DNA from 3 places in the Pedococcus sp. NPDC057267 genome. Region 2 is predicted to be linked to each of the others. Evidence: riboswitches for the same ligand, from Rfam matches in the RefSeq annotation. Region 2 holds a riboswitch; each other region holds the start of a gene.
What was found. A riboswitch is a leader RNA that binds a small molecule or an ion and turns the genes downstream of it on or off. The one in region 2 is predicted to bind cobalamin.
Positions count from the first base shown of each region.

Region 1: it holds a riboswitch for cobalamin, as region 2 does, so the genes downstream of both, ACFUC1_RS10830 (HoxN/HupN/NixA family nickel/cobalt transporter) here and ACFUC1_RS01320 (ribonucleoside-diphosphate reductase subunit alpha) in region 2, are expected to answer to the same signal.
Region 3: it holds a riboswitch for cobalamin, as region 2 does, so the genes downstream of both, ACFUC1_RS03245 (magnesium chelatase subunit D family protein) here and ACFUC1_RS01320 (ribonucleoside-diphosphate reductase subunit alpha) in region 2, are expected to answer to the same signal.

Region 1 covers NZ_JBHUYG010000042.1:10,478-14,840, forward strand. The annotation lists gene cbiT (precorrin-6Y C5,15-methyltransferase (decarboxylating) subunit CbiT) at 1-517, shown strand, start outside; gene cobM (precorrin-4 C(11)-methyltransferase) at 514-1,263, shown strand; gene ACFUC1_RS10830 (HoxN/HupN/NixA family nickel/cobalt transporter) at 1,292-2,416, opposite strand; adenosylcobalamin (AdoCbl) riboswitch at 2,458-2,546, opposite strand; gene ACFUC1_RS10835 (precorrin-2 C(20)-methyltransferase) at 2,562-4,208, opposite strand; gene ACFUC1_RS10840 (precorrin-8X methylmutase) at 4,205-4,363, opposite strand, start outside.
Region 2 covers NZ_JBHUYG010000003.1:9,328-13,690, reverse strand. The annotation lists gene ACFUC1_RS01320 (ribonucleoside-diphosphate reductase subunit alpha) at 1-2,197, opposite strand, end outside; cobalamin riboswitch at 2,342-2,570, opposite strand; gene ACFUC1_RS01315 (DUF4389 domain-containing protein) at 2,736-4,363, shown strand, end outside.
Region 3 covers NZ_JBHUYG010000007.1:38,824-43,186, reverse strand. The annotation lists gene ACFUC1_RS03245 (magnesium chelatase subunit D family protein) at 1-1,555, opposite strand, end outside; cobalamin riboswitch at 1,620-1,746, opposite strand; gene cbiE (precorrin-6y C5,15-methyltransferase (decarboxylating) subunit CbiE) at 1,753-3,036, shown strand; gene ACFUC1_RS03235 (cobalt-precorrin-4/precorrin-4 C(11)-methyltransferase) at 3,033-3,788, shown strand; gene ACFUC1_RS03230 (HoxN/HupN/NixA family nickel/cobalt transporter) at 4,056-4,363, shown strand, end outside.

The DNA of each region.
Region 1 (4,363 bases), on a different contig from region 2:
GAAGCGCGACGCCCGCGCCAGCGCGCTGGCCCACCTGCGCCCGCACCGCGGCGGCGTCCTGTGGGACCTCGGCGCCGGGACCGGCACGGTCGGCCTCGAGTGGGCCCGTGCGGCGGCGGGGGCGACCACCTTGGCGGTGGAGCGCAGGCCCGACCGTGCCGGACGCATCCGCTCCAACGCGTCCAGGCTCGGCGTCCCGGACCGGGTCGAGGTACTCGAGGCTGACGTGCTTGAGGCCGTCAGCGTGGACCGTCCCGGCCCCGACGCCGTCTTCATCGGGGGCGGGCTGACGCTCGAGCTATTGGCCGCGGCGTGGGTGCGCCTCGTCCCCGGTGGTCGGCTCGTCGCGCACGCGGTCACCCTCGAGGGCGAGCAGGTGCTCGTCGCCGCGTGGCGCCAGCACGGCGGCGACCTGACCCGGCTCGCCGTCGAGCACGCCGAGCCGCTCGGACGGCTCACCGGGTGGCGGCCGGCCCGCCCCATCGTCCAGTGGAGCGCCTGCAAGGAGGCCCCGTGACCGTCCACTTCATCGGTGCCGGGCCCGGCGCCGGGGACCTGCTGACGCTGAGGGCGGTGCGCCTGATCGCGCAGAGCCCAGTGTGCGTCTACGCAGGCACCTACCTGGACCGGGAGGTCCTGTCGCACGCGCCCGAGGGTGCCCAGCTGGTTGACAGCCAGCACCTCGACCTCGACCAGATCACCGAGGTCCTGGTGCGCGCGACCCGCGCAGGCATGGACGTCGCCCGGCTCTGCTCCGGGGACCCCTCGGTCTACTCGGCCGTCGCCGAGCAGGCCCGTCGACTCGACCGGGCCGGCATCCCGTGGGACGTTACGCCGGGAGTATCCGCGTATGCCGCCGCGGCGGCGCTCGTGGGGCGCGAGCTCACCGTTCCCGGGGTCGCCCAGAGCGTGGTGCTGACGCGGGCTCAGCGCGACTCCACCCACATGCCACCCGGGGAGGAGTTGGCCCGTTTCGCCGCCACCGGTGCGACCTTGGTCCTGCACCTGGCAATCCGACACACCCGCCGCCTGGCGGCTGAGCTGGCGGTCCACTACGGCCGCGACTGCCCCGTCGTCGTGGGCTCACAGGTGAGCCTGCCGGGCGAACTGGTTCTCCGAGGGACGCTGGCCGACATCGCCGACCAGGTGCAGGCCGCCGGGCTGCGCCAAGCCGCGGTCGTCATCGTGGGCTGGGCGCTGGACGCCCAGGGGTTCGTCGAGTCCCACCTCTACTCTGCGCGATGCCGCCCCACGTCGGGCTGACAGGCAGCCCCGCAGCGGCCGGTCGGCCTCACCCGGTCTGCTGGGAGGTGTCGGGCAGCCAGCGTTCCCCGACTTTCGCCAGGTGCCAGTACGCCACGGCCACCGACCAGGTGAGCGCGAACAACCCGACGACGACGAACCCCACGTTGCCCAGGCTCAGGCCGCTGACCCAGTCGGTCCAAGGATTGACCCAGCCCGCGCTGTCGTGCAGGACTCCGACCAGCTCGATGGTCCCAATGACGAACGCCACGGCGACCGACAGCCCCGTGATGGTGAGGTTGTAGAACACCTTGCGCACTGGATCCAGAAAGGCCCAGTCGTACGCAACGCTCATGAACAGCCCGTCGAGCGTATCGAGCAGACACATCCCAGCGGCGAACAGCAGGGGCAGGACGATGACCGCGTACCACGGCAGCCCGGAGGCGGCCCCCGTGCCGGCGAGGACGAGCAGCGCCACCTCGGTCGCGGTGTCGAAACCGAGCCCGAACAGCAGACCGACGAGGAACATCTGCCGCGGCTTGGTGATGGTGGCGTTGAGCCGGCCCAGAAGGCGCGCCAGCAGCCCGCGGGTGGCAAGGTGGTGCTCCAGCGCGGGCTCGTCGAGCTCGCCGTGCCGCATCGCGCGGAAGACCCGGAGGATGCCGACCAGTGCGACGAGGTTGAGCGCGGCAATGAGATACAAGAAGCCGCCCGAGACGCTCGTGCCGACCATCCCGAGGATGTGGCCCACCGGGTTGTCGTGGTTGGTCAGTGCAGTGACCGCGCGGGCTCCGGCGGCGACCAGAGCAGCCAGGAAGGCGACGGTCGCGGTGTGGCCCATCGCGAACCAGAAGCCGACGGACTGCGGGCGGCGGCCATCGCCGCGCAGCTTGCGCGTGGTGTTGTCGATCGCCGCGATGTGGTCGGCGTCGAAAGCGTGCCGGAGCCCGTAGGTGTAGGCCGTGAGGCCGAGGCCGACCCCGAAGACGGTGCTGCCGATGCGGTGGCGGGCCGGCTCGACGACGAACAGCAGCAGCCCGAAGGCGACGACGTGCAGCAGCAGCACGACCCCGAGGAGGGAGGCGGCCGCGCGGCGGTCGGCCCGGCTCCAGGTCGTGAGAAGCCGGTGCCAGCTGCGGGTGGTGTGATCCGTCGGGGCGGGGCGGGTCGTCACGGAACCTCCTGCGGGATCTCGCGTCCCGATCGTTGGGGCTGCTGACGACGGGAGGTCTGACTTCCAGCACTGGTGCTGGTCACAGTGGCGCGACCGCCCCGGGTTCTCACCGGGTTCTCCTCGCCGTCAGGGGGCGGGCAGGAACCTAGCAGCCCGACGGAGCGCGCGGGACACGGGGCGCGGCGGCGTTCCCGACGAACCGCGGCGTCCAGACCCGACCAGCACGCGTCACCCTTGTGCCCGCGGCGCCGACCATGACCAGGCACCCCATGTCCACCCGCTCAGGGTCGAACGAGCCCAGCGTGCCGACCCACAATCCCTGCTCGGCCCGGCCCACGTGCCGGGCGACGACGACGACGCGGTCAGGCCCGAGCTCCTCCAGCAGAGCCGCGCGGGCGTCGTGCAGCTGGTGCGGGCGGCTCGCCGAGCGCGGGTTGTACAACGCCATCGCCAGGTCGGCGCGGGCGCAGGCACGCAGCCGGTCGGCGACCACCGACCACGGCTTGAGCCGGTCCGACAGCGAGATGAGCGCGTGGTCGGCGCCCAGCACGGCCCCGGCCAGGGCGGCCGCCGCGTGCGCGGCCGTGATGCCGGGGACGACGTTCACCGGCACGTCGGCGTAGGCCTCACCGGCGTCCTCCGCTGCCTCAAAAACGGCGGCCGCCATGCCGAAGACCCCAGCGTCGCCGCCGGAGACGACCCCCACCCGACGGCCGGCCCGGGCGAGGTCGAGGGCCAGCCGGCCGCGGTCGACCTCGACCGTGTTCCCGCTGACATGCCGGGTGAGCCCCTCTCGCTGAGGAACCCGGGCAACGTAGGGCGCGTATCCGACGACGTCGTCGACCTCCGCGAGGACGGCGTTCGCCTCGGGGCTGAGCCACCGGCCCGGCCCCGGACCCAGCCCGACGACGTGCACGATGCCCCGCTTCGCCGACTCCGGCTGCTGCGGCGCGGACGTGACCCTGGACCCCTGAAGCGGCACGTGGTTTGCGCCTGCCCGTCCCGCGGCGTCGGCCCGTACGTCCACGCCCGGCACCACGATGATCGCCATGTAGGGCACCGTGCCTGGGTCCACCTCGGCCACCGGAAGGACCCGCTGGCCCGGGCGGCTGGCATTTTCGACGTAGACGGCGCGCTCGAGCAACCCGGCCTGGCGCAGCGCCTCGCGTACCGTCGCGAAGGTCCGGCCCAGCTTCATCACCACGGCGGCGTCGGTGTCGGCCAGCCGGCGCGCGAGCTCGGGGAGCGGCAGGGTCCCGGGCAGCACCGTGACGACGTCCTCGTGCCGGCTCAGGCCTGTGCCGACCGCGGCGCTCGCGGCCGCCATCGCGGTGATCCCGGGGACGACGGTGGTCGGGAACTCGTCACGCAGGGCGTCGTGGACGTACATGAACGAGCCGTAGAACAGCGGGTCGCCCTCGGCCAGGCAGACGACGCTGCGCCCGGCCGTCAGGTGGTCACGGAAGCGCTGCTCGCACTCGGTGTAGAACTCGGCCAGGGCGCCGTAGTAGCCGCCGGGGTGGTCGGTCGTGCCCGTGGTCACTGGGTAGACCAGTGGCTCCTCGATGGTGTCCACCCGGATGTGGGCGGCGGCGATCCTGCGCGCGGTCGAAGGGCGGTGGGCGGCGCGGTGGTACGCCACGACGTCGGCCGTGGCCACCAGCCGAGCGGTCCGCAAGGTGATGAGCCCGGGGTCGCCGGGGCCGACGCCGACGCCGTAGAGGTGGCCGGGTCGGGCGTCGTCCGGAGCGGGTCGGCGCGCGGTTTCCGCAGCCGGGTGCTCGGCGCTCATGCCAGTTCGTCCGGAGTGGCGACGGCGTTGACGGCGGCGGCCGCCATGGCCGAACCGCCGCGCCGTCCGTGGACGACGAGCCAGGGCACGACCGAACCGTCGGCGAGTCGGTGGGCGGCGAGCGCGTCCTTGGACTCGGCCGACCCGACGAAGCC
Region 2 (4,363 bases):
TGAGCGCCCGCTGCGGCAGCTCCCACGCGGTCCGGAACAGCAGGCGCACGTCCTCGGGCAGGTCGAGGACGCCCTGCACCGAGCCCTCACTGCGCTTGACCGCCTCGCGCACCTCGGGCGTCCACAGCCCCCGGTCCTTGAGCTCGCGGACGAGGGCGGTGTTGACCTGGAGGAACTCCCCGGAGAGCGTCTCGCGCTTGAACAGGTTCGACACCTGCGGCTCGATGCACTCGTAGCAGCCGGCGATCGAGGCGATGGTCGCCGTCGGCGCGACCGCCACGAGCAGGCTGTTGCGCAGCCCGTGGTCGGCGACGGCCGCGCGCAGCACGCCCCACCGCTCGGTCTGGGTCGGGGTCACCCCCCAGAGGTCGGGCTGGAGGTCGCCGCGGGCCGCCCGCGTCTGCCCGTATGCCGGGTGCGCGCCGTGCTCCGCCGCCAGCTCGGCGGAGCGCTCCAGGGCCGAGAGGTAGACCTCCTCGGCGATGCGGGTCGACAGCTCGCGGGCCTCGTCCGAGTCGAAGGGCAGCCGCAGGGCGAAGAACACGTCCTGCAGCCCCATCATCCCCAGGCCGACCGGGCGCCAGCGCGGGTTCGAGGCGGCCGACTGCTCGCTCGGGTAGTAGTTCACGTCGATGACCCGGTCGAGGTAGGTCACCGCGCTGCGGACCGTGGACCGCAGCGCGCCCCAGTCGATCCCGTCCCGCCCGGGCGTGAGGTGCCGGGCCAGGTTGACCGAGCCGAGGTTGCAGACCGCGGTCTCCCCGTCGCTGCTGACCTCGATGATCTCGGTGCACAGGTTCGACAGGTGCACGACGGGGGCGCCCGGGCCCTGCTCGTCCGAGGTCTGGTTGCAGGTGCGGTTGCTGGCGTCCTTGAAGGTCATCCAGCCGTTCCCGGTCTGGGCCAGCGTGCGCATCATCTTCCCGTAGAGGTCGCGCGCGCTGACGGTGCGCACGACGCGCCCCTCGCGCTCCGCCGCGGCATACGCCCGCTCGAAGGCGGGGCCCCACAGGTCCGGGAGCTCGGGCACCTCGCTGGGGTCGATGAGCGACCACGGCTCGTCGGCCTCGACCCGGCGCATGAACTCGTCGGGGACCCAGTTGGCGAGGTTGAGGTTGTGGGTGCGGCGGGCGTCCTCGCCGGTGTTGTCGCGCAGCTCGAGGAACTCCTCGACGTCGGGGTGCCACGGCTCGAGGTACACGCAGGCGGCGCCCTTGCGCCGGCCGCCCTGGTTGACCGCGGCGACCGAGGAGTCGAGCGTGCGCAGCCACGGGACGATGCCGTTGGAGTGGCCGTTCGTGCCGCGGATCAGCGCGCCGCGACCGCGCACCCGCGACCACGAGATGCCGATGCCGCCGGCGAACTTCGACAGCTTGGCGACCTGCGCGTAGCGGTCGTAGATCGAGTCGAGCTCGTCGCGCGGGCTGTCCACGAGGTAGCAGGACGACATCTGCGTGTGCCGCGTGCCCGAGTTGAACAGGGTCGGCGAGCTCGGCAGGTAGGCCAGGCTGGACATGAGCCGGTAGAAGTCGATCGCCTCCTGCGGGGTGTGCGCCAGGCCGCAGGCGACCCGCAGCAGCCAGTACTGCGGCGTCTCGATGACGTCGCGGGTCTGGGGGTGGCGCAGCAGGTAGCGGTCGTAGACGGTGCGCAGGCCGAAGTACTCGAACCGCCGGTCGGCGGACGGGTCGACGGCGTGGTCGAGCTTACGCGCGTTGGCCTCGACGAAGGCGGCCGTCTCGTCGCCGATGAGCCCCTCGAGGTGGCCGAGCCGGACGGACTGGCTGAACGACGCGACCTGGGCGCCGCGGACCTCCTTGTCGATGTAGTTCGACAGCAGGCGGGCCGCGAGCCGGCTGTACTCGGGCTCGGTGGCGGTCATCTCGGCCGCCGTCTGGATCGACAGCCGGTCGAGCTCGGCCGTCGTCGCGCCGTCGTAGAGCCCGCTGATGGTGCGGGTGGCGACCGTCATCGGGTCGACCTCGGGGAGGTCGTCGCACCACCGCTCGACGGCGCGGACGATCTTCATGACGTCGACGGGTTCGGCGTCGCCGTTGCGCTTGCGCACCTGCATGGTGCTGCGGCGCGGGGTGGGGCCGGCCGCGTCCTGCGCCGTGCCGGTGCCGGGCGCGTGCTGCGCCGCGGCGGTGCCTGTGGTCTCCTGGGCGCCGGGCGCCCGGTCCTCGACCTGGGTCATCTGCTCTCTCCTCGCGAGCGGTTCCGGAGGAGCCGGGACACGGGGAGGGGACGACGACACAGGGCGCGTCCACGGCATACCGCTGCCGCACACGTCGCACCGCTGTCGCTGGACCCGCCCTCGAGGCCACGACTCCACCACGCGCGGGTGCGCGTGGCCGCTGGCAGGTCTTCGGACTCCCGGGCGTGCCGTGGACGGCAGGTGCCGACCACGGTTCCTACTGGCCGTCGCTTCCCACGCCCGGGGGCGCAGTGCTTGGTTGACGGCGGTCGTTCCCGGTCACCGCTGCGGGGCAGTCCCGGAGTCGCACCGGGTTCCCTCTTGCCCCGGAGCCGATGGATCTCGGCCCCGGACCAGCTGTGGACCACCATATGGGGTGGTGGGCGCAGAACCTCGGCACCAGATGTTGTGCCCGCGTGTCCCGGCGTGTCGCGGGGTGTCCCGACGTGGCCGGACGTGGCCCGGGATGGCCGTGCACGGCCGTGCCCGGGGTCCAAGGTCCCTGTCCCCGCTGGCGGCGTGCGCCCACCATGGGGGCGTGTCCGCGACCGGCCCGGCCCGGCGGGCGCGGTCGCCGCTGCCCGCCAGCCGTGGCGCGCGCCTGCTGAGGGAGGGGGAGGCCGTCGCGGCCGCTGCGCTGGCGGTCGCCCTCCTGGCGTTCGGCCTGCCGCGTGTCGCCGGCGTGGGATGGGGCCAGGTCGGTGCTGTCCTGGCGCAGCTGACCGTGGCCGAGGTCGCGCTGCTCGCCGCGGTGTGGCTGGCCGGTCTCGCCGCCCAGACGGTGGCGCTGTCCGCTGCGCTGCCGGGGCTCTCCCACCGCCGGGCGTTCTTCCTCAACATCACCGGCAGTGCCGTGTCGAACCTGCTCCCGCTCGGCGGCGCCGCCGGGTCGGCGGTCAACTACTGGGCGGTGCGGGGCTGGGGCTTCGGCACGCCGGCGTTCCTGCGCTGGGCGCTGGTCACGAACATCTGGGACGTGCTGGGCCGGCTCGCCGTCCCGGCGGCGGCGCTCGGCTGGTTCCTCGCCTCGGGGACGCACTCCGAGGCCCTCACCACCGCGGGGCTGGGTGCCTGCGCCACCCTGCTCGCGCTCGTCGTCGTGACGGCCTTCGTGCTGCGGGAGCCCCGGCGGGTCCGGTGGCTGGGGCGGGTGGTCGACCCCGTGGCGACCCTCGTGCGCCGCCCGCCAGCACCGGGCACCTCCTACTCGGACCGGGTGGTCGCCGCCGTCGCGTCGGTCGCCGACCTCGTGCGGGTCGCGTGGGTGCGGCTGACCGTGGGCAAGCTCATGTATGCGGTGCTGCAGGCGGTGCTGCTGTGGCTGTGCCTCGACCTGCTGGGGGCGCGGCCCCCACTCGTGGTGGTGGCGGGGGCGTTCGCGGTCGAGCGGCTGCTGTCGCTGGCAGTGATCTCGCCGGCCGCCACCGGGATCGTCGAGCTGGGCATGACCGGGCTGCTCGTGGGCCTGGGCACGGCACCCGCGCCCGCGGCGGCTGCCGTCCTGCTCTACCGGCTCTTCGTGATCGGGATGGAGGTCCCGGTGGGCGGGGCCCTGCTCGGCTGGTGGCTGCTGCAACGGCTGCGGGACCGGAGGCGAGAGCCCGTGCGCGAGGCGGTCGCGAGGTCCCGCCGGTGGCCGACACCGGGCCCAAGGACCCTAGGAGACCCACGGTGGCGGCGCGACGGTCGAGGTGACACAGGAGGTCCTTCCATGGCTGCGTTCCCGACCGCACCGGCGGCGCCCGCACCGCGCCCGGTCACGTACCCCGTCCACCTCGACGCGGACACCACACCCCACGCCTCCCGCTGGCTGTGGCTCGTGAAGTGGCTGCTGGCGATCCCGCACGTCGTCGTGCTGGCGCTCCTCTGGGTGGCCTTCGCCGTGCTGAGCATCGTGGCGTTCTTCGCGATCCTCGTGACCGGCAGCTACCCGCGTGCCCTGTTCGACTTCAACGCCGGGGTGCTGCGCTGGAGCTGGCGCGTGGCGTACTGGTCCTACGGCGCGCTCGGCACCGACCGGTACCCGCCCTTCACCCTGGACGAGGTGCCCGACTACCCCGCCCACCTGGAGGTGGACTACCCCGAGCACCTGTCGCGCGGCCTCGTGCTCGTCAAGTGGTGGTTGCTGGCCATCCCGCACTACGTGGTCGTCGCCCTGCTCGTCGG
Region 3 (4,363 bases), on a different contig from region 2:
CCTCGGCCATCCGCTGCCTGGCGCCCATGGACCCGGACGCGTCCACCACGAGCAGGACCAGGTTGGCCTCGCGTCCCTGGGTGATCCGGTGTCTTAGGTCCTGGGCGTGCAGGAGGAGTGGGCCGGTGCGGCCTCGACGGCCCTGGTGGGGGGCGGCGGCCGCGATCGTCGCAGGCAGGTGGATCCGGCCCTCGCCGCCCGAACTGGCGCCGACCGTGCGACCCCAGGAGGTGATGGCGCGGCTGCGTCGTCCCGGTTCGCCCTGCCCGGTGCCGCGCACCTGGAGCCGCCGGGCCCTGTACGGGTCGTGCGCCTCGGCCACGGCCGTGGCGGACGGCAAAGGGGCAGGAACCGGTTCGGGTACCTCCTCCGCCCCGGCGTCCGGCTCCGACTGGTCGCCGACCTGCGGGTCGGCGCCCGGGGTCGCGCCCGTGGGGGAGTCAGGGCCTGCGTGGTCCGACCGGCCGGGGTCCTGCGTCTGCGAGTCGTCGGGCCCGTCTCCGGTGTCGCGTGGGGGTGGGCCGTCCGGCTCGGGGTCGTCGTCCGGGGCTTCGTCGCCGAGGAGGGCGTCGAGCAGGTCCTCGTCCAGCCCCGGGGCATCGAAGGGGTTGCGTCGTCGTCGGTGTGGCAGCGCGAGGCGAGCGGCGGCACGGATGTCCTCTCGGGTCACCTCCGTGCGGCCGTCCCAGGCGGCGTGGGCCCGGGCGGCACGTGCGGTCACCAGGTCGGCGCGCATCCCGTCGACGTCGAAGCCGGCGCAGACGGTGGCGATCGTGGTCAGCGCCCACTCGGAGAGACGCACCGCGGGCAGGGCCTCCTGGGCGCGACGGATCCGGTCGCGCAGGACCGCCTGCTCGGCGGCATACGACCCGGAGAACGTGTCGGGGTCGGCGTCGAAGGCGAGCCGACGCCGGACGACCTCGGCGCGCTCGGACGGTTCGCGTGATGCGGCCACCTCGACGGTCAGGCCGAAACGGTCCAGGAGCTGGGGACGCAGCTCCCCCTCCTCGGGATTCATCGTCCCGACCAGCACGATGCGGGCTGCGTGCGACATCGACACACCATCGCGCTCCACCGTGTTGCGGCCCATGGCCGCAGCATCGAGCAGGAGGTCGACCAAGTGGTCGTGGAGCAGGTTCACCTCGTCGACGTACAGGATCCCCCGGTGTGCCGCGGCGAGCAGGCCAGGGTCGAACGCGGTCTCACCGGCTCCCAGGGCGCGGGACAGGTCCAGTGACCCGATGACCCGGTCCTCCGTGGCGCCGACGGGCAGTTCGACGAGCCGTGCAGGCCGGTCGTGTGCCGGTGTGTCGCCCGGGTGCGGGCCGTCAGGGCAGCCGGGGTCCGGGTGGCGTGGGTCGCACCCGAAGCGGCAGCCGGTGACGACCCTCTGCGCAGGCAGCACCTCGGCGAGGGCGCGCACCATGGTCGACTTCGCGGTTCCCTTCTCGCCGCGGACCAGTACCCCCCCGACGTCGGGGGCCACCGTCGTGAGTACCAGGGCGAGCGCCATGTCATCGGCACCGACGATGGCGGAGAAGGGGTAGTGGGGCACGCGCGTGACCTCCTGGCGAGTGACCACGCTCGCCGGTCGCAAGACGTCCCGACCGGGGGTCCGGGCGGGCGTGACGCGGGCCGACGTCCTGGCTCACGACGGGCTCACCCGTCGCTCACAGTGGCGGGACCGCTTCGGACTCACACCGAATTCCACGCCCCGCGTCGCGCGTCATCATGTCACATAGGATCCTGCGCGTGATCAACGTCGTGGGCCTGGGCGACGGCGGCTTCGCCGAGCTGCCGGAGCCCCTGCAACGCCTCGTGGCGAGAGCCCGGGTGCTGCTCGGCGCTCCGCGACACCTCGCGTTGGTGCCGGCGGTCCACGGACAGGTCCGGGCGCAGTGGCCACGGCCGCTGGTGCCGACCCTGCCGGAGTTCCTCGCCAGGCAGCTCGAGGCGGTCGCGGAGGCGGGAGAGCCGGCCGACGACGCGGTCGTCGCCCTCGCCAGCGGCGACCCGCTCACCTCCGGCATCGGGACCACCTTGGTGCACCTGTTGGGTGCGGAAGCGGTCCGGGTCCACCCGGCGCTGCCCTCGCCCGTCCTCGCCCGGGCCCGGATGGGCTGGTCGACGGAGACCACCACGGTGGTCTCCGTCGTGGGTCGGTCGCTCGCGACGATTCGCCGCCACCTCGACCCCGGCGAGCGCCTGGTCGTCCTGTGCTCCGACGGGTCGACGCCCGCGGCCGTGGCCGAGCTCCTGCGCGAGGCCGGCTGTGGTGCCTCGACGGTGACCGCCTGGTGGCACCTGGGGGGCCCGGACGAGGGGGGCCGGAGCGCCACCGCCGAGCTCTGGGATCCCACGCCCACCCCTGACCTCGTCCTCCTCTGTGTCCAGGTCGACCCCGTGGGCGCGCTGGCTCGGCCGGCGGGACCGGTCCCCGGACGTCCTGAGTCGGCCTTCGACAACGACGGACAGATCACCAAGCGCGACCTGCGCGCCTCGGCACTGGCGAGCCTGCGCCCCACCCCCGGCGCCCACCTCTGGGACCTGGGTGCCGGCTCGGGCGCCGTGGGCATCGAGTGGGTTCTGGCCGCCCGCAGGGCGAGGGCGACCGCGGTCGAACGCGACCCGTCCCGCGCCCAGCGCATCCGAGGCAACGCCGACGCGCTCGGGGCCGCAACCGACGTGGAGGTCGTCACCGCGGAGGCCGCGGCGGCCATTGCCGCGCTGGAACCGCCCGACGCGGTCTTCGTCGGCGGAGGGCTCACCGCCGACGTCGTCGAGCGCGCGTGGGAGAGGCTGCTCCCGGGTGGCCGAATGGTCGCGCACGCCGTGACCCTGGGGACGGAAGCGGTGATCGTCGCCGCGTGCTCGCGCTTCGGCGGCCGGCTGACCCGGATCAGCGTGGAGCACGCCCAGCCACTGGGGGCGCACCTCTCCTGGACCCCGTCCCGGCCCGTGGTGCAGTGGAGCGCTACCAAGCCGCTCGTGGGGCCCACCGCACCTTCCCCAGACGCACGGTCGGTGGAGACATGACCGTCCACTTCATCGGCGCGGGGCCAGGCGCTGCGGACCTGCTCACCCTGCGCGCAGTCCGCCTGATCGCCACCAGCAGGATGTGCCTGTACGCCGGGACCTACCTCGACGCGGAGGTCCTGTCGCACTGTCCCGCCGACGCGGAGCTCATCGACACCCAGCACCTGGACCTCGACGCCATCACCGAGCACCTGGTCCGAGCCACGAACGAGGGCTGGGACGTCGCCCGCCTGTGCTCGGGTGACCCGTCGGTCTACTCGGCAGTGGCCGAGCAGGCGCGTCGGCTCGATCGCGCGGGCGTGCCCTGGGACGTCACTCCCGGGGTCAGTGCGTATGCCGCGACTGCGGCCGCAGTGGGGCGTGAGCTCACCGTCCCGGAGGTGGCCCAGTCGGTGGTCCTCACCCGCGCCCAGCGCGACTCCACCGCGATGCCGTCAGGGGAGGCGCTGGGGTCGTTCGCCGCCACGAGCGCGACGCTGGTGCTCCACCTGGCGGTGCGGCACACCCGCCGGCTGGCTGACGAGCTCGCCGAGCACTACGGCGCCGACTGCCCCGTGGTCGTGGGGTCGCAGGTCAGCCAGCCGGCCGAGCTCATCCTGCGCGGGACGCTCGCCGACATCGCGGACCAGGTCGAGTCGCACGAGCTGCGCCAGGCGGCCGTCATCATCGTCGGCTGGGCGCTGGCCGCGGAAGGGTTCGTCGACTCGCACCTCTACTCCAGCCGCGGACGGACGCCCTTCCCGACGGTGTAGCCTCCCGGCCAGTGCCCGGCGCCGTCGGGCCTGTGGTCCGAGCGAAGTCCGGTGTGATCCCGGCACTGTCCCGCAACGGTGGTCCTCCTCGAGCGTGAGGGGGCGAGTCCGGTCGCCTCGCCCACACCGCCGTTTCCGTCCCGAGGAGGATGGGCCTTGGCCTCGACGCCCCCGTCACCACCTGCCCGCCAGCCCGTGCCGAGCCCCGCCGAAGGCGCGGCGGCGAACCCGTGTCGCCCTCGCTGGGGTGGTGAGGACTGGGCCCCGGTGGCGTCATACGGTGCCGTCATCCTCCTCATGCACGTCGTCGGCTTCGGGCTGCTGGTCTTCCTGATCGCCCCGCGGCACCTCACCGTCGGGAGCCAGGTGTTCGGACTGGGCCTGGGTATCACGGCCTACGTCTTCGGCCTGCGGCACGCCTTCGACGCGGACCACATCGCGGCGATCGACAACACGACCCGCAAGCTGATGGCTGGGGGTGGGCGACCCAAGTCGGTCGGGTTCTGGTTCGCCATGGGCCACTCGGGCATGGTGTTCGTCCTCACGGCCCTGATGGCTCTCGGCGCGCGCGCCGC